Regions from separate parts of the Agrobacterium sp. 22-210-1 genome, predicted to be linked through region 3. Evidence: predicted binding sites of a transcription regulator. Region 3 holds the regulator's gene; each other region holds the start of a gene.
The links. The regulator PhoB, encoded in region 3, activates phosphate uptake and scavenging genes when phosphate is short. The targets are predictions, from matches to a motif close to TGTCATNNANCTGTCAT.

Region 1 (7,825 bases), on a different contig from region 3:
CGGAGCCGCCACCGAGGACAACGGTAACGCAGCCGTCATGGCTTTCGATCGTCCCGTCCAGAAGGTTCATCGGTGGGGAGCCTATGAAGCTTGCGACAAATGTGTTTGCCGGTTCGAGGAAAACCTCCATCGGCGAGCCGACCTGTTCGATATGGCCGCCATTCATGATGACGATACGGTCGGCAAGCGTCATCGCCTCCACCTGGTCGTGGGTGACATAGATGCTGGTAGCCTGCATCCGCTTGTGCAGCAGCTTGATCTCGGCGCGCATATGGGTGCGCAGCTTGGCGTCGAGATTGGAGAGGGGTTCGTCGAACAGGAAGATTTTCGGCCGGCGCACGATGGCGCGGCCCATGGCGACGCGCTGACGCTGGCCGCCGGAAAGATCTGCCGGCTTGCGGGCCAGATATTCGGTAAGTCCCAATATCTGTGCGGCTTCCGCAACGGCCTTGTCAACGACGGCGCGCTTCTCGCCCCTGACGCGCAGGCCGAATGCGATGTTCTCGGCCACGCTCAGATGGGGGTAGAGCGCATAGTTCTGGAATACCATGGCGACATCGCGGTCTTTCGGGGCGACCTTGTTGACGATCCGGCCATCCATTGAAACGGTGCCGTCCGAGATGTCCTCCAGTCCGGCGAGCATGCGCAGCGTGGTGGATTTTCCGCATCCCGAGGGACCAACGAGGACAACGAATTCCTGCGGCTGTATGGAAAGATTGATACCGTGGACGACTTCGAGAGCGCCGTAGCGCTTGACGACATCGTTGATTTGAACTGCAGACATGAAAGGCCCCTCCTCAAAAGCCTTGAATGTTCAGTCAGGCGTCTTCGACCCCCGTGAAGCGCGCTTCCTCGTGACGCGCGTGTTGACCTGTTCGATGAAGGTCCAGATCTTCGGGTTCTTGGAGAGTTCTGCGATCTTGGTTTCGAGTGATCCGAGATGGCGCTGGACGGCTTCGCGTGCGGCTTCGATATCGCCTGACTCGATGGCGCTCACGATCGCTTCGTGCTCCTCGATCACCTTTTCAGTGCGACGGACCGCAAAAACGCGCTTCAGATGGCGCATCCGGTCCATTTCACCTTTTGCCTGATTGACCACGCTCCAGGCGCCGGGAAGGCGGGCTGCCGCGAAGATGGTGCGGTGAAATTCCTCGTCCAGCAGGAAGAAATCCGTGAATTCCTCGTCTTCGGCTGCGGTGCGCTGCTGGGAAATGCAGGTTTTCAGACGGGCGATGTCTTCCAGCGAGTGCCGCTTGGTCGCCTCGATGACGGCGCCCTCTTCCAGCTTGAACCGGATGAAGCAGGCTTCCATGTAGCGCTGCACGTCGATCGGCGAGATATAGGTACCGCCCTGCGGTACGACAGTCACGAAACCTTCTTCGGAAAGGCGAATGATCGCCTCGCGCACCGGCGTCTTGCTGACATGCAAGAGCGCTGCGATTTCCTTTTCCGACAATGCGCGCCCGGGAAGCAGCTTCACCTCGACAATCAGTTTGCGAAGCAGGGCATGGATCCGGTTCGTCATGTTTCCATCAGCCGGCAAGTCTCGCGGGGTGACGAGTTCGGACAGCGGCAACGATGGAAATTCAAGAGCGTTAGACATATCAATAACCAAACTGAAATATCAGATTATGTAGTGACATATCTATTGTGTTTTTGAGAGTCAAGCGCGAATGATCGGTTGGGAAGCGCCACACCGAAAAACCGGAGCGATCTTTTGATCGCTCCGGTGCAAGGGTTTTGATTTTGAAGGAAGTTTCAGCGGCGGCTAAAAGCGCCTTGGGGCATGATAATGCCAGCTATTTTGCCGCCATTACCATGTTCACCGGGTGCTCGAGGTATTATTCGGCGGGCTGTGCCGCGCATGCCTGCTCGGAAGCTCTCTGCTCTCCGGAAAGGCTGCGCTGACCGAGGCCAATGATGGCGACTGTCGAAAGGCTGGCAGCAACGGACATCCAGAAGCCGTTGGTGGGGCCGAAATTATCGATGACCCAGCCGGAGATGAAGGCGCCGAGCGCCATGCCGATACCGATGCCGGTCATCACCCAGGTCACGCCTTCCGTCAGCATCGATTCCGGCACGCGGCGCTCGATAAGGCCGAATGCGGTGATGAAGATGGGCGAGATTGCAACGCCGCTGAGGAAAACGGCAAAGGCGAGCAGGGCAACGGTTGTCGTGGCAAAGAGGAGCGGCAGGGCGGTAAGCGCAAGGACGCTGACGGCAATCAGCAACTGGCGATGTAACGGCATTTTCGGGTTGATCGCGCCGAGCAGCAGGCCGACAACGAAGGAGCCTATGGCATAGACACCGATGACGAGGCTCGCGGCCTCCGGCTGGCCGAGTTGCTTGGTGATGGCCACAGCGCTTACCTCGGCCGTGGCGAAGGTTGAACCCACGAAGATCAGGGCGAGTGTGATGATCTGGACCGGCCGTAGCCGTATCGCTGATTGCTGCCGTGTCCCGCTTTCAACCGGGCGCACCTTGGGTTCTGTCGACCGCTGCAGCAGGAAGGCAAAGGTGCCGAGCGCCAGCGAGGCCGTGCTGATCATCATGCCCGCTTCCGGAAAGAGCGAGACCGCAAGCCCGACGGAAAGCGAGGCGCCGGAAATATAAACCAGCTCATCCGCGGCGGACTCAAAGGCAAAAGCCGTGTTCAGCTCTGGCCGGTCGCGGAAGATTTCCGTCCAGCGGGCACGCATCATGGCGGGGATGCTGGGCATGGCGGCGGCGAGGAAGGCTGAAAGGAACAGGGTCCAGACCGGCCACTTCTGGTTCGTGGCGAGGATCAAAACCACAAAGGCGATGACCGATATGATGGTGGCCGGGATGAGGACCTTGCTCTGGCCCTTGCGATCCACGAGGCGGGAGATCTGCGGTGCCGCAGCCGCATTGGTCAGCGCGAAGGTTGCCGAGACGGCGCCGGCAAGCCAATATTCTCCATGGGTCTGGGAAAGCATGGCGACGATACCGATCGGCGCCATCGCAATTGGCAGGCGGGCAAAGAAGCCCGCGGCGGAAAAGCCCTTCGCGCCCGGAGCCCTAAAAATTTCTCTGTATGGATTAGACATCGGGATGCACCTTGTTCAGGGAGTATCTACCACACACATACGTGGCGTATGTGAATGAGATAATTGCATACGTCGCGTATGTCAACTAATATACGTGGTGTATGTGGACGACGGAGAAAAAATGCGCAAACCCCGCAGTGAAATGATTGCCGAGACACGGGCAAAGCTTCTGTCCGCCGGTCGAAAGGCGTTTGGCAGCATCGGTTATGCCGAAGCGTCGATGGACGACTTCACCGCCGAGGCGGGGCTGACCCGTGGCGCGCTCTATCACCATTTCGGTGACAAAAAGGGCCTGCTGCTGGCGGTTGTCGCTGAAATTGACGCGGAGATGACAAAAAGACTCTGTGAGATTTCGTCGAAAGCCGCGACCCGGTGGGACGGTTTTATCGATGAGAATGTCGGTTATGTCCGCATGGCTCTTGAGCCGGAAATCCAGCGGATCATGTTTCGTGATGGACCGGCCGTGCTCGGTGATCCCTCCCGCTGGCCAAATGCCAATGGCTGTATCTCCGCCGTCGCGCGAAGCCTTGATGTGCTGAAGCAGGAAGGGGCGATCACCGATATTGACCCGGAGGCATGTGCCCGTTTCATCAACGCGGCAAGCAGCAGCGCCGCCCAGTGGATCGCGAATTCCGACGACCCTGAAAGGACTTCCAAACGGGCAGTTGAAAGCTTCCGGACCCTGCTTGAAGGATTGCGCATTCACAAAGGCTGATCCGTACCCGTTTAGGCGGGACCTCTCGACTGAAGGGAGAGCGGCGTGCCGGGTGCCCGCCTCACAGGTTCCCCGTCAGCGCTAGCTTTCACGACATGGCAATAGGTAAGTCATCCAACTGTCATATGGCGGGTCTAGGAGAGGTTGTGGTTTTCACATGTCTCGCGAGGGGAATATGCGCAAAATTGTTGCTGCTTTGGTCGCTACGACCTTTCTTGCCGGCGCCGCTCAGGCTGCCGAGGTCTATCCGCTTGATCGTGCTACGATCCTGACCGGTTCGCCGTTTGATTTCAAAGCGGAATTCGACGCGGTCGTAAAGCCGGAAGACGTCAAGATCACCGTCAACGGCCAGGATTACAAGGCTGTTCTCGGCAAGGACGTTGAGTTCGTTGCCGAAGAAAAGAACAAGGACAAGGTTCTTGGTTCGGCCGTCATCCTGCGCGGCATCACGCTCGCCAATGCCGGTGATTACAAGGTCGAAGTCTCGGCCGGTTCCGAGACCAAGAACGTGACCTGGACCGTTTATGGCACGCCTGCCCAGGCGAAGGCCAAGAACGTGATCTTCCTGATCGCCGACGGTCTGTCTGTCGCCCATCGCACTGCCGCCCGTATCATGTCCAAGGGCATGACCGAGGGTAAAGCCAATGGCCGTCTCAACATGGATGACGTGCCGCCGGTTGCCTTCATCGGCACCTCCGCCACGGACGCCGTCGCCACCGACAGCGCCAACACCATGTCGGCCTACATGACCGGCCACAAGACCGCCGTGAACGCTATCGGCGTTTATGCCGACCGCACTCCGGCCTCGCTCGACGATCCGAAGGTCGAAACGCTGGCTGAAGCCCTGCGCCGCCAGACCAAGAAGTCGATCGGCATCATCTCCACTGCCGAATTGCAGGATGCGACGCCGGCTGCCGTCGTTGCCCATACCCGCAAGCGTGGCGACAAGGCCGACATTAACGGCATGCTGTTCGACGTGAAGCCGGATGTGCTTCTCGGCGGCGGTTCCGCCTATTTCCTGCCGCAGGCGACCGCCGGCTCCAAGCGCAAGGACGACAAGGACTATATCGCCCTGTTCAAGGAAGCCGGTTACACGCTGGCGACCAGCAAGGCTGAACTCGCAACGGCTGCCGGCACCAACACCGGCAAGATCCTTGGCCTGTTCCACACCGGCAACATGGATACCACGCTCGATCGCGAGTTCCTGAAAAAGGGCACCACGGGCAAGTTCCCGGATCAGCCGGGTCTGGTTGAAATGACCAAGGTTGCGCTCGACAATCTGTCGAAGAACCCGGAAGGCTTCTTCCTGATGGTCGAAGCGGCGAACGTCGACAAGATGTCTCATCCGCTCGACTGGGATCGCGCCGTCGTCGATACGATCGAATTCGACAAGGCCATCGGCGTTGCCCGCGAATTTGCGGCCAAGAACCCCGATACGCTGATCATCGTCACCGGCGACCATACCCACGGCGTTTCCATCATCGGTACTGTTGATGATGACAAGCCCGGTACGGACATGCGCGAAAAGGTCGGCACCTATGCCGAAGCCGGCTTCCCGAACTACGAAGACAAGGACGGCGACGGTTATCCTGACAAGGTCGACGTTTCGCGTCGTCTCTTCCTGAACGCCAATAACGGTCCGGATCACTACGAAACCTTCCGCCCGAAGCTCGATGGCCCGTTTGCGCCGGCCATCCAGAACGAAAAGAAGGAATACATCGCCAACGAGCAATACAAGGATGTTCCCGGTGCCGTGCTGGTCACCGGCATCATTCCGAAGAGCTCCGACAGCGGCGTACACGCGGTTGATGACGTCGTGCTGCAGGCCGAAGGACCCGGCGCCGAAGGCTTCCGCGGTTACATGGAGCAGAGCGATGTGTACAAGGGTCTCGCCGAAGCTTTCGCTCTTGGCGCCAAGCAGACAAATTAAGATTTGAAACGGGGCAAGGGCGCGCCACCATGGCGTGCCCTTGCCGTCACTACGGTCCTGCGTTGCCGGCCATGACGGCTGACGATGAAAGACCTTTGAAGAAGGAAAATGGTCATGAGCAAGCCTGATCCGGCGCGGTTCAATCGCCGCCAGACCCTTGGTCTCATTGCTGGTCTGCCGCTGCTGGCCGCCGGCACGCGTGCACAGGCGAAAAGCGACATCACCTTCGACGAGCTTTATGGCAAGGTCAGCGTTCTCGGGCTGGAATTTTCCGAGAAGGTCAAGCAGTTGAACGGCGAGGAGGTCGCCATGCGCGGCTTCATGGCGCCACCGCTGAAGGCTGAAGCACAGTTCTTCGTGCTCACCGAAATACCCATGTCGATCTGCCCGTTTTGCTCCACCGATTCAGACTGGCCGGACAATATTGTCGTCGTCTATCTTGGCGAAAAGCAGACCTTTACCCAGCCCAGCCAGACGATCGAAGTGCGCGGTACACTGGAAACGGGTTCCTGGACTGATCCGGACACCGGCTTCGTCAGCCTGCTGCGCATTCGCCAGGCAGAATACGCGACGGTTTGAAACCATGCTGCCTCTGAAGATAGAAAATCTTGCCGTCTCCTTTCCCGGACTGGCGGCTCCGGTTCTTGTTATCGACCATCTGGAAATCGCGGCCGGAAGCCGCGTGGCACTGACGGGTGGTTCCGGCTCGGGCAAGAGCACCCTCATCAACATCATCGCCGGCCTTGAGCGGGTTGAGACCGGCCGCGTCGTTTGGGGGAACGGGAACATTGCGGAGCTGTCCGAGGGCCGTCGCGACCATTGGCGGGCTGCCAATATCGGCCTTGTCATGCAGGAGTTTCATCTTTTTCCCGGTCTCTCTGCGCTGGATAACATCCTGTTGCCCGCTCGCCTGTCGCGTGTTGCGAATGCAGAGCTTATAAAACGTGCGGAATCCCTGTTTGCGACCGTCGGCCTCAAGCGCCCCGGGCAGCATATCGAGACCATGTCGCGGGGTGAAATGCAGCGTGTTGCCATCGCCCGGGCGCTGCTGCGCAGCCCCGGCGTCATCATTGCTGACGAACCGACCGCCAGCCTGGATCTCGAAAGCGGCGAGGCTGTCGGCGATTTGCTGCTTGCCGTTGCCGCCGGCACCGGCAGTACGCTGATTGTCGCGAGCCACGATCAGCATCTGATCGGTCGCCTTGACCGGCGTCTGACCCTCAGTGGCGGCCGTGTCGTTGCCGATACTGACGCGAAGGAGATCGCAGCATGATCGGTTTCATCCTTGCCGACCTGCGTCGCCTGTGGCTGGGCGGGGCCGTCGTGGTTCTGCTGGTGGCGCTGGCCACCGCGCTTGGCGTGGCTGTCACCTTGCAGGAACGGTCTTTGCGTCTCGGCAGCGCCCGCGCCGCCGATAAATTCGACCTCGTTGTCGGTGCTGCCGGCAGCGAAACGCAGTTGATCCTTTCATCCATCTTCCTGCAGGCGGCGCCCCTGCCGCTCGTGGATGGCGCCGTCCTCACCCGGCTTGCCGCCGATCCGCGTGTCGCATGGGCGGCTCCTGTCGGATTTGGGGATTCTTTTGCCGGCTATCCCATTGTCGGCACGACGACGAGCCTCGTCAGTAACACAACGCCCGGCTTTGCCGAGGGCAGGATGTTTGCTTTGGAAGGCGAAGCCCTTCTGGGCGCTGCCGTCAACCTCTCCGTTGGTGCCGAGATCAAGCCGATGCATGGCACCGCCGAAACCGGCGGCCGCACCCATACCGAGATCGCCTACAAGGCCGTCGGGAAGTTGCAGCCGACTGGCACACCCTGGGATCGCGCCATTCTCGTGCCGATTCAGGCTGTGTGGCACGTCCATGGTCTTGGCCAGGAACATGGTCATGATCACGGTGAAGGCAATGGGGAAGGTGACGCGGCTGCGCATGATGACGGGCATCAGGAGGATGGCCATGATCACGCCCATGAAGGCGAGGCACATCATGAGGATGGCGATACGCATGCCGAAGGGGAGGTCGGCCAAGCCGATGCCATTATTCAGATCGGGATGCCGCAGGAGCCCAAAGCGGCTCTCGTGCCGGGCGCCTCCTCGGGGCATGCCGAGTCCGAT
Region 2 (7,825 bases), 1.4 Mb from region 3:
AAGACTTCGAGAGAACGCTTTACACCGAGCCTTACGATGTGGAGGCGGTTTCGAGCGGTGTCCTCGCGAACAAGCTCTTGCAATTTGCGAACGGCAGTCTCTATCGCGAAGATCGTAGCGTTGTGGAAATTCATGACGCCAAACTGGCGGCATTGGAAGAACTCGTCGACACCGCGCATGGCGAAAACCTGCTGATTTTCTACAGCTTCAAATTCGACAAGGATAAAATCAAGACCCGGTATCCTGATGCGGTGGTCGCCAATGACTATAAGGGTGACCTCGTCGGCGACTGGAACAAGGGAAAAATCCGGAAGCTGCTGGCACATCCAGCGTCGATCGGACATGGTACCAACCTTCAATACGGTGGGCATATCGCCGCCTGGTATGGTCTGACATTCTCCCTCGAGCTTTGGCAGCAGGCGAACATGCGCCTTCCGCGACCCGGTCAGACGCGCCAAGTCTTGATTTATCCGATAATTGCACGCGGGACATATGACGAAAGAGCGCTCTCAGTTCTTAGTCGCAAGGAATCGACGCAAGACCACATCATTCAAACATTTACAATGAAACCTTGACTTTCACATTAGATGTGACATTTCATGACGGTGAATCGGGGCGCTTGGCGTCTTGATATTCCGTTTAGAAAGGATTCACTGTGAGCGTTCCCTTCCGGACACCTGACAAACAGGTGCATCCTGAGTTTGCCCGTCGAATGGTACAGGCTGCTGACAGCAATTACCAGGTTCCGGCACCCAACGAAGGTCGTCTCCGCTGGTTCTCAGAACAGTTCGAGCATCGCGGACACAAGGTTTCCATGGAGACCATCCGGAAGTGGTTCGCCGGCATGACGGTGCCGCGAGCGAAATTGCTCATACCTCTCGCTGAAATTCTAAAGGTCGACGCAGGCTGGCTGGCGGCCGGAACACCTGCAAAGTTGACCGGTGCTCAGCAGCGCGCGAACGTGATGGCGGAGCAGGGTGCCGCAAACGTTATTGCCGGCTTCGTTCAGATGGACGGTGGTCAAGCGGCGTTTCCCGGCCCCAACGACCGGGAGGCGCGTGATAAGTCGATAGACATGCACGCGATCATCCGCGGGGCGAAATACGATATTACCATCACGACTCTTGTCCAAGGACAGTTCAAGATCCCGGTTTCTGCCTCTGAGAACATTATTTTGGCGGTGGCTCGTGAGCCTGCTCCCGGCTTCGGTGTTAAGGTTTTCGAGATTGATTGGGCACGCGGCCTCGAAGTGGGGAAACTGGAGAACGGCGCGCTGATCCTCGACGGCAATCTGTCGAATTGGCGCGAGGTCAAATCATTCTCGGAGCGGCTTTAATGGTGAGCGTGGTATCGATCTTCTAGTACCACGGATCGTACCATGTTTGCCAAGAGACTTACCGATATCTGCTGAGACGTATAGATACGCACACTTGCTGAGAATGCCGGGTCTTCTAGGGATACGAGACGCTTCGAGCCGTTTGAGGAGAAGAAGTGGCGACCCCTGCAGGACTCGAACCTGCGACCTACTGCTTAGAAGGCAGTTGCTCTATCCAGTTGAGCTAAGGGGCCGTCACACCGGGCAATCGATGCTCCGGCAAAAACTTTGGTCGTCGTGTTTCAGTGCGTCCAGGGCTGGGTGCGGTTGAAACGGAAATTGTCGGTGTAGGAAACCACCTTGCGGGTCGCTTCCTTCGGCAGAATGACGCGGTATTCGATGCCCTTGCGCTGTGCATAGGCTTCGGCCTGTTCCTGCGTCTCGAATGTCAGCTTGACCTGCTGCTTCATGTCGGAACTGGAGGTGTAGCCCATGATCGGGTCGATCTTGCGCGGAACTTCGGCGTCGAATTCCAGAACCCAGACATTGGTCTTCGCCGTGCCGGATTGCATGGCGGTTTTTGCAGGGCGGTAAATCTTCGCAGACATGTCGAAACTGCTCCGGTTGGGCGGCGGGGCATGGCACCCCGGATTATTCTTCACGTACCTGAATAGAATAACCAAATCGTGTCAGGAACGTTGAATTTGGAATGGACTGACTTCCCGTGAGAGTCAAGATGATTATCCCCTCGCTTTCCCCTGGCGATCTTCCCACGCCGGCACCGCGCTCTGTTGATCGAGACAATGGCTGAACAAAGATGAATTTCCCTGTTGCGGACTTCAGGTGAACCGTGTATTCCCCAGCCATCGCCTCGGCGGAGTGTAGCGCAGTCTGGTAGCGCATCTGGTTTGGGACCAGAGGGTCGGGAGTTCGAATCTCTCCACTCCGACCATTTTAAAGCAAAACATCAGCTTTACGGCGTAACCCCTTCAAACAAGCGTCTGTTCAGTCTGTGGATGGTCCGGCCAATGTGCTTTCGGCCGTGCCGATTGTCATGACATTGCCGCGCCAGGCCACTGCGCTGCCGATCCAGCTGCGGGCCCAGACGACGGACATGATCATATCCCGGGCGATCATGGCGGGCAGCGTATGGAGGGATAGCGGCCAGCGGTTGAGGGCTGCGAGCACCAGTTCCGGGACATACATGATGGCAAGCACGGCAAAAGCGGTGATGGCGAGGTTCATGTCCATCATCGCAGCGGCAGCGAGCGCAAGGAGGAGCGGGGGAAGCGCGCCGGTCAGGATTTCCGGTGCGAAATATTGCGGGAAGGTCACACGCCTCAGTCGCGCCCAGCGGGTCTGGCGCGACCAGATTTCACTGGGGTGGCGCTGGCCGAGCGGCTGTTCGAAAGGCGGCGAGACCAGATGCACCTTGCGGCCGGCGTTTCGGACCAGTTTGGTCGAAGCGGCGTCTTCGGCGATTTCGGCGGCGAGTGCCCGGATGCCGCCGTGGTCTTCCAGGAAGGGCTTGTTCCACAACATCGACTTGCCCTGTGCGAAACCGATGCCGATCGCTTCCGCGGCATATTGCCAACGGCCCTGCGAACCGTTGAGGAAGGCGCATTCCACATGCGCCCAGAAGCCCGCCGGACGTGAGCCGAGGGGCGGCGAGCAGACCAGCCCGCTATCCGGCCGCCAGGCCGACATCATGGTCGCTATGTAGGATTTCGGCATCAGCACGTTCGAATCGGCAAGGATGACCCATTCATGCCGGGCGGCGCGCCAGCCCTTGACGCAATTGTTCAGCTTCGGATTGGCGCTGATACGGTCGTCGCCGAGGAGCACCTGCGCCGGGATCGCCGGGAAGGCGGCGCTCGTCCGGCGCACCTCGTCGATTACCGGATCGAATTCATCGGCAACGCAGAACAGCAATTCATAATCCGGCCAGTCGATTTCAAATGCCCGCAACAACGTCAGCGACGTGAAGTTTTCCACGCCGCGCAGGGGCACCACGATCGAGACAGGCGGCTTTTGTCGCACAAGCGCGTTTTCCGTGTCGCGCCGCCTCAGGCGCCAGCCGGCGAGAACAATGCCGAGAAGATTGAAGGCAAGCAGCAGAATTGCGCAAAGGGCAAAGACAGTTTCCATGCTGGCCAGTTCCACTCCCTAGCTTCCGGCGGTTCACCCCGCCAACCGATTCCATGGAATTCGTCTTTGCCGATTATAACGTTTAGGTGACAGTTACATGTCATCATCGGCAGGGCGGGCAGGCTATGTGGTGCGGGAAACGGCGCTCAAGCATCTGGCGTGCCGCAAAGAAAAGCCCTTCGCGGAGAAGGGCCCAATCGTCACCATGGCATGAACTTTAGTGGATGTTCAGAATATGTGCGTGACTGCTTGCGACGAGAAACGATTCCCGGGCTTTTTCGATGTCGCACCTGCCGGCGATCGCATCGAGGCAGTTTCTTCGCGCTTCTTCATATTCCGGCCCATGTTCTTCCGGCCAGCGGTACATCAGCATGTCCAGCGCCACCAACGGGCTGTAGATTTCCACGGCTACGCACAGCGGCAGGTGGATGGCAACGGGCTTCATCCACGAGGCATGGTGACACGGCTCCGTTCTGTTAATCAGCATGTCATTCCTCCCTGTTTTCCGCGCCTTCATGGCGGTTTTCATTCCCATGCGCGTAATGCCCGCCTCACGAAATGGTTCCCGATCACCTAAAATGTGATCGATTGGGGGGTTCCAATTTTCCAAGATGAATGGAAGATGAACGGAATGATGAACCGGAGATGAACAAAACCGCTATTGGCGCGTTGTAATGTCCATAAGAAGGAGAACCCACATGTTCAATTTGTCAGGCATTCAGGAAAGCTTCTTCGGAGACCGCATGGCGGGTGTTTGCCAGGCGATCACCTCAGCTCTGGCCTTCGAAACAGGTCTCGAAAAGTCGCGTATTTCGGCAAGCGTTGAAAACGACGTGATCTATCTGGAAGGCACGGCTGATTCGGTCGAGGCGATCGATATCGCCATCAACCTTGCCGCTTCGATCTCCAATTGCCGGATTCTGAGCCATATCGAGCCGGTTTACTGAACATTGCACCAGCCGGGCGAAACATCGTCCGGCACTATTCAGATGCAATAACGCGGCAACATTATTTCCGGTTGCCGATTTGCCCACTGCGGACCATATCGCCCGGCTTGATGCCATAACGTTTTGCGGTGCCGCCATTCAGTTCAAGCACAAATTTAACCGGACCACGGGAGCTGATGATCGCTTCCGAATGCGGAACTGCGTTTTCGTGAATATGGGTAATACGCCCGTCGCGGGCGATGAACAGCATGTCGAGCGGGATGAGCGTGTTGCGCATCCACATGGCCACGTCGCGTTCCTGGCCGAAATCGAACAACATGCCGCTTTCAAGCGGCATGGCTTTGCGGAACATCAGCCCCTGTTCGCGCTGGGCATTGCTAAGGGCCAGCTCCGCCGTGAAATCGTGGTTTTTTCCTGAAGCGGTTTCGATCGTCAGTGGCTCGGACGTGAAGGTCTGTTGCTGAGCCTGAACAATGCCTGCGAGCGAGAAAAAAAGAAGCGCCATAACGGCGCTCTTCATTATTTTAGGCAACAGGCCGGCCATCAGTGCGACATCCCGACTGAGACCGGGTTGTCGGGGTGAATTTCAGCCGCCATCAAACCCTTGTCGCCATCGCCGAAACGCACCAGCACCACCTGGCCCGGGCGCAGTTCCGTCAGGCCGAAACGACGCAGCGTTTCCATATGCACAAAAATGTCTTCCGTTCCTTCGCCACGCGTCAGGAAGCCGAAACCCTTGGTGCGGTTGAACCACTTGACGATGGCGCGCTCCAGCCCGCTTGAGGGTGTGACCTGCACATGGGTGCGCACCGGCGGCAGCTGCGAGGGGTGAACGGCGGTCGATTGATCCATCGACAGGATGCGGAAAGCCTGAAAGCCGCGGTCACGACGCTGGATGAGGGCGACGATGCGGGTGCCTTCGAGAATGGTCTGGTATCCGTCCCGACGCAGGCAGGAGACGTGCAGCAGCACATCCTGCGTGCCGTTATCGGGCACGATGAAGCCGAAACCCTTGGCGACGTCGAACCATTTCACGACGCCGGTAATTTCGGTCAGGTCCACGGCATCGCCCGAAAGGTCCTCGACATCGACTATCGTTTTCGATGACATCCTATCAGCCATATCCTGCCAACCCCTCGATTACGCGCCATACACCGGTCAACTGATTCCTGTGTACCAGATTAACATCTTGGTAACGGTTCCACGCAAGCCCTAGTTTTTGATTTGCGCAGCTGCTTTTATGTCGCCGTCCTTGTCCGGGGCTTGCGATCATGCGTTTAACGGCTCCGGACCCGTGTATTGGAGAGGAAGAAAATGCGGTATCTGCACACAATGGTTCGTGTCAAAGACCTTGGCGAATCAATGAAATTCTATTGCGACCTCATGGGTCTCGAGGAAATACGCCGAATCGAAAACGAAAAAGGCCGATTCACTCTGGTTTTTCTTGCCGCGCGTGATGACATTGCTGTGGCCAGGGAAAAAAAGGCGCCGAGCCTCGAACTCACGTATAATTGGGATACCGAGGATTACACCGGCGGCCGCAATTTCGGCCATCTGGCTTACGAGGTCGACAATATCTACGACTTCTGCGCCAGGCTCCAGCAGAATGGCATCGTGATCAACCGGCCGCCGCGTGATGGGCACATGGCCTTCGTCCGTTCGCCTGACGGTATTTCTTTCGAGATTCTGCAGAAGGGCGAAAGCCTCGCACCAGCCGAACCGTGGATATCTATGCAGAATACCGGTTCCTGGTAAGGGATTTTCCCGGCCAACAGCGGCGTTTTCGGGCGCTCTTGCCTTATCCTGATGGGATGAGGCATATTCCGCGAATCAAAACGGCCCGTTCCGTTTTGGGAAAGCACACGATTCCGTTCCCGTGCTGCTGTTGGAAATGCAAGATACGGAGGCCACTCATGAAAACTGTCGAGGGCGCGAAAGGACGCGTTTCCTGTCAGCGTCTCGTTATTGCGGTTTCGTTGCTCGGGCTTTCCGGCTGCGTTTCGGCGGTGACGGATGATGAGATGGCCGCCAATACCAAGAAGCCGGAAATTGCCGCGCAACAACCGTCACAGACGGCCGCAACGGCCGTCGCCGCGACCGCGGCTGGCGCTCGGCCGGGGCATTATGTGGACCCTGCCGTTGCATCGGCGTCCGGTGGCGCCGTGCCGGCTCAGCCGCAGGCGCCGGGTGGCCCGGCGCAGGGTTATGGTGCCGCCGCCGATATTGGCGGGCTGACGACGCAGCCAACAGCAATTTCCGCCGGCACATCCAGCATCTATTCCACCGCTCGTGCGGCAACCCCTTCCGTAGCGGCAGACGGTTCCGTCGCCGCCCCATCGCAGAAGATCATTCCCGCCGTCAGCAGCGTTTATTCAGCGCCGGCGCAGCCGCAACTCCAGCCGCAGCCTGTCTCCGCGCCAGTTCCGGTGCCGGAACAGCACAGCGAAAACCGCCAGCCTGTTCCTACACCCGCGCCGCAACAGCTTGCAGCCGCCGCCGCTGCGCAACCCGCGACAAACGTGGTGCCCGCAGGTGAGAAACAGGAAAGCGAAGGCACAGGCGTAACGCTTGCGGCATTTTTCGCCGGAGCCGCCAAAAAACGGCTGCCGAAAATGATCGAGAACGGCACCGCTGCAAATACCGAGGTTGCGGCGCTATCGGGCGCAACGGACCGAACGATGGGCATTGCGCTTTCGGGTCGCTCGATGATGTCTGAGGAATTCGACGATGCGCATCTCGAAGATGAGGATGACGAACCGACCGGCCTCATGAAGCTGGCGTCGCTTTCCGGCCTGACCCGTGTTTCCCCGAACGGTCTTTTCCTGCAGACGGATCGCGTCGAGGTTGGCTGCTTCAAGCCGGAACTGGTCCGCATGATCAAGGACATCGAGCGGCATTATAACAGCCCGGCGATCGTCACTTCGGGCTATCGTCCGCCAAAGGGCGTGAGGCAGGGTTCCAAGCACTATACCTGCGATGCCGCCGATATTCAGATCAAGGGCGTCTCCAAATGGGAGCTTGCCACCTATCTGCGTTCCCTGCCTGAACGCGGTGGCGTCGGCACCTATTGCCACACCGAATCGGTTCATTTGGACACGGGCGAGCCGAGAGACTGGAACTGGCGCTGCCGTCGCACAGCCGCGCGCAAGTAAAAACCAGCGGCCCCATGTGTTTCGGGTCTGAAACCGCCTGCTGCCGCAAATCCCTGTATTCCACCTGACGAGATCGCGCCTTCTGGGTGTCCGAATGGACGTCGCACGCGCCTTGCTGTAGGAGACGGTCTCCCGTCTTCATGCGCATGGTGTGTTCTGAATGCTGCCGATTTCCACTTTCCCCATCTACATCATTTCTATTGCCCGGGCGCGTGCGCGGCTTGAGAAGATGCTGGAGGGCGCTGCCGGCCTCGGGCTGGATC
Region 3 (7,825 bases):
CGCGCATCCACGGCCTTGCCCGTAACAAGGCGGATATGGACCAGATCGTTGAACAGAGCCTGCAGAAGGCCGGCCTGTGGAACGAGGTGAAAGACCGTCTGCAGGAATCCGGTACCGGCCTTTCCGGTGGTCAGCAGCAGCGTCTGTGTATTGCGCGCGCGGTTGCCGTCAGCCCGGAAGTGATCCTGATGGATGAACCCTGCTCGGCGCTCGATCCGATCGCAACCGCCAAGGTCGAGGAACTGATCCACGAACTGCGCGCCAACTTTACGATCGTCATCGTCACGCACTCCATGCAGCAGGCAGCGCGTGTTTCCCAGCGTACGGCCATGTTCCATCTTGGTCATCTTGTCGAAGAAAACGAAACGGACAAGATGTTCACCAATCCGGACGACCAGCGTACGCAGGATTACATCATGGGCCGCTTCGGCTGATTTCCGGCCGGCGCTTTATCGAAACCGAACAAGACTGGTGCCTTTGCCGTGCCCCGTTGGCGTGCACGTGCATGAAGGCCAAGCCGGAGGATTAGACCATGACACAGACAACGACCCATTCGCATATTCTGTCCGCTTATGACGAGGAATTGAAGTTCCTGACGCGCCGCATCGCCGAAATGGGCGGTCTGGCCGAGCAGATGTGCGCCGACGCCGTGCGCGCACTGGTCAATTCCGACGCTGCGCTTGCGCAGAAGGTCATTTCCGACGACGCGATCCTCGACCATTCCGAGCGCGAGATCGGCGACAAGGCCATCGTCACCATCGCCAGACGGCAGCCTGTCGCGGCCGATCTTCGCGAAATCATCGGCACGCTGCGTATTGCCGGCGATCTCGAGCGCGTTGGCGATCTCGGCAAGAACACCGCCAAGCGCGTTATCGCGGTTGCCGGCACCGGCGTGCCGCGCAAGCTCGCCCGCGGTCTCGAACATCTGTCGGAACTGGCGCTGGTGCAGCTCAAGGAAGTACTCGACGTCTATTCCACGCGTTCTGCCGAGAAAGCCAACGCCATTCGTGAACGGGACGAAGAAATCGACGCCATGTACACGTCGCTCTTCCGTGAGCTTCTGACCTACATGATGGAAGATCCGCGCAACATCACCACCTGCACACATCTTCTGTTCTGCGCCAAGAACATCGAGCGTATCGGCGATCATGCGACGAATATCGCTGAAACAATCTATTACATGGCCACCGGCAGCCAGCCGGAGGGTGAGCGTCCGAAGGACGATAGTTCCAACACACTCGGTTCGGTGACCGAATAACAGACAGGCAGAAGCTTGCGGAGTTAGTATATGGTGCCCAAGATTGCAGTTGTGGAAGACGAGGAAGCGTTGAGCGTCCTGCTTCGTTACAATCTCGAGGCTGAGGGATACGACGTCGACACGATACCCCGTGGCGACGAGGCGGAAATCAGGCTGCAGGAACGTATTCCGGATCTTCTTATCCTGGACTGGATGTTGCCCGGTGTTTCCGGCATCGAACTGTGCCGGCGCTTGAGAATGCGGCCCGAAACCGAACGCCTGCCCATCATCATGCTGACAGCGCGCGGTGAAGAAAGCGAGCGGGTGCGCGGTCTTGCCACCGGCGCCGACGATTATGTCGTCAAGCCATTCTCGACGCCGGAACTCATGGCCCGCGTCAAGGCGATGCTACGCCGGGCCCGCCCGGAGGTTCTTTCATCGGTGCTGAAATGCGGCGATATCGAACTCGATCGCGAAACCCACCGCGTTCACCGCAAGAGCCGCGAAGTGCGCCTCGGACCGACGGAATTTCGCCTGCTGGAATTCCTGATGACATCTCCGGGTCGGGTGTTCTCCCGCTCGCAGTTGCTGGACGGCGTCTGGGGTCACGATATCTACGTGGATGAGCGCACCGTTGACGTTCACGTAGGGCGCCTGCGCAAGGCGCTCAATTTTTCGCACATGCAGGATGTCATCCGCACCGTTCGCGGTGCTGGATATTCGATGGAAGCCTGAGCTAAGCCGAACAGCAGCTTCAATCAGCACAACATCTGACCAAAATCAAAAGGCCCGACACCATTCCGGTTTCGGGCCTTTCGGTTTTGAACCTTTCCCAAACACGGCACCTTGACCTTTTGAATGGACAATCGGCGGCCTGTTCGCATGCGGATTGTGGGCTAGAGTATTTCCAGTAAAGCGGTTCTACGTCCGGAAAATACGTAAAAACAAAGAGATAGGGCACGTCCAAAGATGCCGTTTAAACCGGACGTGCCTGGCCCGGGCGGCGTGGAGGAAAGGCCGAACATTCCACCGGCGATTGTTTTCCGGAACCGGCCTGAATTTGTCATAAAAAAACGGGCCCGAAGGCCCGTAGTTTTTGAGTGCTGAATGCGTGCCGCAACACTCAAGCCTTGCGGCGCTCACTGACCGGCTGGTAGGCGAGTTTCGCATGGAACTTGCAATAGGGTGAGGATTCCAGCGCTTCGCAACCGCAGAAGTGGAAATCGTCTTTCAAGGGATCACCGACCGGCCACTTGCAGGTGCGCTCGGTCAGTTCCGTCAGCGTCAAGCGACGGGAAATCGGCGTCACTACATTTCTGGAAGGAACGTAATCGAGAACCTGCGCGGTTTCGATATCGATCTCTTCATGAAGAGCCGTTGCTGCGTTCGAACGGCTCATGGTGCGGGCCGGCGCCGCGCTGACGCGTGCCGTGAAATTTGTCGCGCGCGGGGCAGGGGCCGCGGTGCGCTTGGGCGCGGAGCGTGCCGAAGTGACCGGTCCGCCGGCCTTGACGCGTCCCGGTAGATTGAGACGATGGACCTTGCCGATCACGGCATTACGGCTTACACCGCCCAGCTGCGCTGCTATCTGGCTGGCGCTCAGTCCTTCGGCCCACAATTTCTTGAGTTTCTCGACCCGCTCGTCTGTCCAGTTCATGCCGCTTCTCCGCTTGTCGCGTATCTTTCGGCAGAATCCCTCTCCGTCTCGCGGGCGCGCCGCGAGCGTGGTTTCTGCCGGATTTTAGGTGACTAGTTCCGCCGCAATGCAGTCTAGTAATTAGCGATTAACCTAGTGCCAGCCCGACTCCGTGGCAAGAGTCGCGGGAATCATCTGGAATCGATTTTCCGGTTTTCCCCAACTTGCTGGTGCGTTGAGTCTGAAAGGCAACACCTTGGGCCTCCTTCGGTGGCGCCTACTAGTGCTTGAGAAGCCCGGGAAACGCGGACTTTTGTTGACATCGGCAAACGAAGTGACAATAGTGCCCCTGCCGCCGCGAGGCGGCATTTTTGATTTTCAGGCGAGGGATAACCTCGCGAGCCTATTGACAACCTTATGACAGCGCATCCGCGCAAGGAGTGATACAGCCATGGCCGAAGCCGCCGCGCCATTGTTCGATACGTTTGCAAGAGCCCCGCTGCGCTTCGAGCGCGGTGAAGGCGTCTGGCTGTTCACGGAGAGCGGCGAACGATATCTGGATTTTGCAGCCGGTGTTGCGGTTAACTCGCTGGGTCACGCTCATCCGCACCTCGTGGAAGCAATTAAGGCGCAGGCCGAGAAGGTCTGGCACGTCTCGAACCTTTATGAAGTGCCCGGACAGGAAAAGCTCGCTAAACGGCTGACGGAAGCAACCTTCGCGGACAAGGTGTTCTTCACCAATTCCGGTGCTGAAGCGCTGGAATGCGCCATCAAGACCGCGCGCCGTTATCACTATTCAAAGGGCCACCCGGAAAAATTCCGCATCGTCACCTTCGAGGGCGCGTTCCATGGCCGCACGCTGGCAACGATCGCTGCCGGCGGCCAGCAGAAATATCTCGAGGGTTTCGGTCCCAAGGTCGAAGGTTTCGATCAGGTTCCTTTCGCTGATGTCGATGCCTTGAAGGCTGCCATCACGTCTGAGACGGCCGCGCTTTTGATCGAGCCTATCCAGGGCGAGGGCGGTATTCGCGCGCCGAGCAAGGAATTCCTGCAAATCCTGCGTGGATTGTGCGACGAGCACGGCCTTCTCCTGATTTTTGATGAAGTCCAGACGGGCGTCGGCCGCACGGGTAAGCTGTTTGCCTATGAGCAGACCGGCGTTGCGCCTGACATCATGGCGGTTGCCAAGGGTATCGGCGGCGGTTTCCCGCTTGGCGCATGCCTTGCAACAGCGGATGCCGCCTCCGGCATGACGGCCGGTGTGCATGGCACCACCTATGGCGGCAACCCGCTGGCAATGGCGGTCGGCAATGCGGTGCTGGATGTCGTTCTGGCCGACGGTTTTCTGGAAAAGGTTCGTGATGTCGCGCTGGTCTTCCGCCAGGGACTGGCATCGCTCAAGGACCGCTATCCTGATGTAATCGAGGAAATTCGTGGCGAAGGCCTGTTGATGGGCATCAAGGCGAAGGTTCCTTCGGGCGATCTGCTGCAGGCCATGCGCGCGGAGCACCTGCTCGGCGTTCCGGCAGGTGACAACGTCATCCGTCTCCTGCCGCCGCTCGTCACCACGGCGGAAGAGGCCCGCGAAGGGCTGGCGCGAGTGGAAGCGGCTGCCGCCTCCCTGACAGCGAAACAGGCGAAAATCGCCTGAAACCAATCAAGGGCGGGCCTCTTCCCGGAGGCTCGCGAGCATGGGACAGTTTGAAATGGCTTCACCAAAACATTTTCTAGACCTTTCGGCCGTTGGGTCGGAGGATTTGCGGACGATTCTTGATGATGCGCGGGCGCGCAAGATTGCCACCAAGGCCGGCACTGCGGAAAAGCCGCTTGCCGGCAAGATGCTGGCGATGATCTTTGAAAAGCCGTCCACCCGAACCCGCGTTTCCTTCGATGTCGGCATGCGTCAACTCGGCGGTGAGACCCTGTTCCTGTCGGGTACGGAAATGCAGCTCGGTCGTGCGGAAACGATCGGTGATACGGCCAAGGTTCTGTCGCGTTATGTTGACGCCATCATGATCCGCACCACGGATCATTCGCGCCTGCTTGAGCTTGCCGAACATGCAACCGTGCCTGTTATCAACGGCCTGACGGACGACACCCATCCCTGCCAGATCATGGCGGATATATTGACGTTCGAGGAACACCGCGGTCCGGTGAAAGGCAAGACCATTGCCTGGACGGGTGACGGCAATAACGTGTTGCACTCTTTCGTTGAGGGCTCGGCCCGCTTTGGTTATCGCATGAATATGGCGGTGCCCATGGGCTCTGAACCGCATGACAAGTTCCTGAACTGGGCGCGCAATAATGGCGGCGAGATCGCGCTATATCATGATGCCGACAAGGCGGTTGCCGGGGCAGATTGTATCGTTACCGACACCTGGGTATCGATGAACCAGGAACACAAGGCGCGCGGCCACAACATCTTCCAGCCCTATCAGGTGAATGAAGCACTGATGGCCAAGGCCGATAAGGACGCACTGTTCATGCACTGCCTGCCGGCGCATCGCGGCGAGGAAGTAACGGACGGCGTTATCGACGGGCCGCAATCGGTGGTCTTCGATGAGGCGGAAAACCGGCTCCACGCACAGAAGTCCGTCATTGCCTGGTGCATGGGCGTCATCTGACGAATATCGTCGGTTCCGACTGATGCCTGGCCAGGTGCTTGAACTTGGCCGCATACATTACCATCTGTGGGACTTCGAAGAGGCTCGTCGGTTTTTTGCTGGCGGGCCATCATCAAGATTTGCACGATTTTCCCCGGAGGCGGTTTCGCTTCCCGGATCTCTGTGCGACAAGCGGAAAAAGCACATTCAAAAAGCCGGACTTTTGGACGGTAGCGGCGCAACGGCTGCGCCAGGGAGTTATGATATGGCAGATGTAACGGTTGAACTGGACGATCTCGTTCTTGCTGGCGACGACAAGGTCGTGCCCTTTCAGGTCGAAGGTCTGGATGTGCGCGGTCGCGCCGTACAGGTTGGGCCGCTGCTGAACGCCATCCTCGAACGGCACGACTATCCCACGGTTGTTGCCCGCCTGCTGGCGGAAGCGACCGTTCTGACGGCGCTGATCGGCACATCCCTGAAGTTCTCCGGCAAGCTTACGGTGCAGACCAAGGGTGACGGCCCGGTGGACCTTCTGGTCGCGGATTTCACCGCACCCGAGAGCATGCGCGCCTATGCCCGTTTTGACGAAGAACGACTGGCCGAGGCAATCGCAGCCGGCGCCACCTCGCCCGAACAGTTGCTGGGCACCGGTATTCTCGCTTTTACGATCGATCAGGGTATGGGTATGCAGCCCTATCAGGGCATCGTTCCGCTGGATGGCTCGTCGCTGGAAGAAATCGCCGGGGTTTATTTCCGCCAGTCGGAACAGCTTCCCACCCGCGTGCGCCTCGGCGTTGCCGAGTTCTTCGACCGTGACGGCGAAGGCAAGCCACGCCATGGCTGGCGTGCCGGCGGCGTGATCGCCCAGTTCCTGCCGCAGGCGCCGGAGCGTCTGCGCATGCGCGATCTCCACGGTGGTGATGGCGATGAAGGTGGTTACGAAACGGTGGAAGACGATGCCTGGACTGAGGCTGTAACGCTGCTGAATACGGTCGATACCGATGAATTGACCGACCCGCAGGTGCCGGTCGAACGTCTTCTATATCGGCTTTTCCACGAGAATGGTGTGCGCATTTATGATCCGCAGGCCATTTTCGATCGTTGCAGCTGTTCGCGTGACAAGATCAAGGGCGTTCTGTCCGGTTTCACCGCTGAAGAGATCAAGGCGAGTGAGGAAGACGGCGCAATTGCGGTGACGTGCGAATTCTGCTCCACCACCTATCGCTACGACATTAGCGAGTTTGAAAACGTCTGAGTAGAAAGCCGCGCTTTTAAAAGGCGCGGCTTCTCAACCGCCTTGTGAACCTCAGTTCAACACCCGCAAAAGCCCGGGTGAATCCAGCGAGAAGGCGGGTATGGTGACATTGAACACCTCGCCCTTTTCGGTTTCCATTTCATAATGGCCGAACATCAGGCCTGAAGGTGTGTCCAGCGGGCAGCCGGAAGAGTACTCATAGCTGTCTCCGGGGTTCAGGTGCGGTTGCTCGCCAACGACGCCTGGCCCGTAAACCTCATCCACCTGGCCGTTCTGATCGGTGATATGCCAATAGCGGTTGACGAGTGTCACCGTCATATCAGAGTTGTTCGAGATCACGACTTTATAACCCCAGACGTAACGGTCGTCATCCGGGTCGGATTGTTCTTCGAGATAATACGGATCGACCGTTACCTCGATATCCCTTGTCAGAGCACGATACATACGCGCCACACCTCGATATTATGCCTGTTGCCATCATCCTACACTATAGGCTCTGGCTATCGTCAAGAAAATGAACGGCTTGACGGGCGGGCGCCACCTGTTGTCGCGCCGTTTTCCACCGTTAGGGATAACGATAAAGGTAAATATTGGTTGCCCGCCACAGGATTTTGCCCCTTGCGAAGCCGGCTGCGGCGCCACGGCCCAACGCAGGGTAGGGCCATGGCGCTTATGGATTGAATTCTCAGGCGGAAACGGCTGCCAGCCCCTTCGCCAGATCTTCCAGCAGGTCGTCCGTATCCTCGATACCGCAGGAAAGACGCAGAGTTCCGCCGGAAATACCGAGTTCGGCGCGCGCCTCATCGGAAAGGTTCTTATGCGTCGTGGTTCCGGGGTGGGTGATAAGGCTCTTGGCATCGCCCAGATTGTTGGAAATCTTCACGATCTCCAGCGCGTTCTGCAGCGCGAAAGCCGCGTCCTTGCCGCCCTTCAGTTCGAAAGCCACCAGCGTCGAACCGCCTGACATCTGCCGCGCGATAATATCGGCCTGCGGATGATCGGCGCGACCGGGATAGATGACCTTGGCGACCTTGCCGCTATCGGCGAGGAAATCGGCGATCTTGCCGGCATTTTCCGTCTGCTGCTTGACGCGC

Region 1: ACQZ5F_RS19670 (alkaline phosphatase) is a predicted target of PhoB. The motif match lies at 3,892-3,908, and genes of this name have one in related genera.
Region 2: ACQZ5F_RS04445 (ceramide glucosyltransferase) is a predicted target of PhoB. The motif match lies at 3,550-3,566, and genes of this name have one in related genera.

The regions. Positions count from the first base shown of each region.
Region 1 covers NZ_JBNWCI010000003.1:284,665-292,489, forward strand. The annotation lists gene ACQZ5F_RS19650 (ABC transporter ATP-binding protein) at 1-784, opposite strand, end outside; gene ACQZ5F_RS19655 (GntR family transcriptional regulator) at 815-1,603, opposite strand; gene ACQZ5F_RS19660 (MFS transporter) at 1,842-3,068, opposite strand; gene ACQZ5F_RS19665 (TetR/AcrR family transcriptional regulator) at 3,190-3,783, shown strand; gene ACQZ5F_RS19670 (alkaline phosphatase) at 3,959-5,713, shown strand; gene ACQZ5F_RS19675 (hypothetical protein) at 5,828-6,292, shown strand; gene ACQZ5F_RS19680 (ABC transporter ATP-binding protein) at 6,297-6,986, shown strand; gene ACQZ5F_RS19685 (ABC transporter permease) at 6,983-7,825, shown strand, end outside.
Region 2 covers NZ_JBNWCI010000001.1:861,476-869,300, forward strand. The annotation lists gene ACQZ5F_RS04420 (SNF2-related protein) at 1-575, shown strand, start outside; gene ACQZ5F_RS04425 (hypothetical protein) at 656-1,336, shown strand; tRNA gene ACQZ5F_RS04430 (tRNA-Arg) at 1,493-1,569, opposite strand; gene ACQZ5F_RS04435 (ETC complex I subunit) at 1,618-1,923, opposite strand; tRNA gene ACQZ5F_RS04440 (tRNA-Pro) at 2,191-2,267, shown strand; gene ACQZ5F_RS04445 (ceramide glucosyltransferase) at 2,321-3,463, opposite strand; gene ACQZ5F_RS04450 (DUF982 domain-containing protein) at 3,681-3,950, opposite strand; gene ACQZ5F_RS04455 (BON domain-containing protein) at 4,162-4,410, shown strand; gene ACQZ5F_RS04460 (DUF192 domain-containing protein) at 4,472-4,954, opposite strand; gene ACQZ5F_RS04465 (cold-shock protein) at 4,954-5,532, opposite strand; gene ACQZ5F_RS04470 (VOC family protein) at 5,725-6,165, shown strand; gene ACQZ5F_RS04475 (YcbK family protein) at 6,324-7,562, shown strand; gene ACQZ5F_RS04480 (glycosyltransferase family 25 protein) at 7,723-7,825, shown strand, end outside.
Region 3 covers NZ_JBNWCI010000001.1:2,235,176-2,243,000, reverse strand. The annotation lists gene pstB (phosphate ABC transporter ATP-binding protein PstB) at 1-434, shown strand, start outside; gene phoU (phosphate signaling complex protein PhoU) at 533-1,258, shown strand; gene phoB (phosphate regulon transcriptional regulator PhoB) at 1,289-1,972, shown strand; gene ACQZ5F_RS11250 (GcrA family cell cycle regulator) at 2,361-2,894, opposite strand; gene ACQZ5F_RS11245 (aspartate aminotransferase family protein) at 3,325-4,524, shown strand; gene argF (ornithine carbamoyltransferase) at 4,580-5,497, shown strand; gene ACQZ5F_RS11235 (Hsp33 family molecular chaperone) at 5,742-6,731, shown strand; gene apaG (Co2+/Mg2+ efflux protein ApaG) at 6,783-7,175, opposite strand; gene ACQZ5F_RS11225 (O-succinylhomoserine sulfhydrylase) at 7,417-7,825, opposite strand, start outside.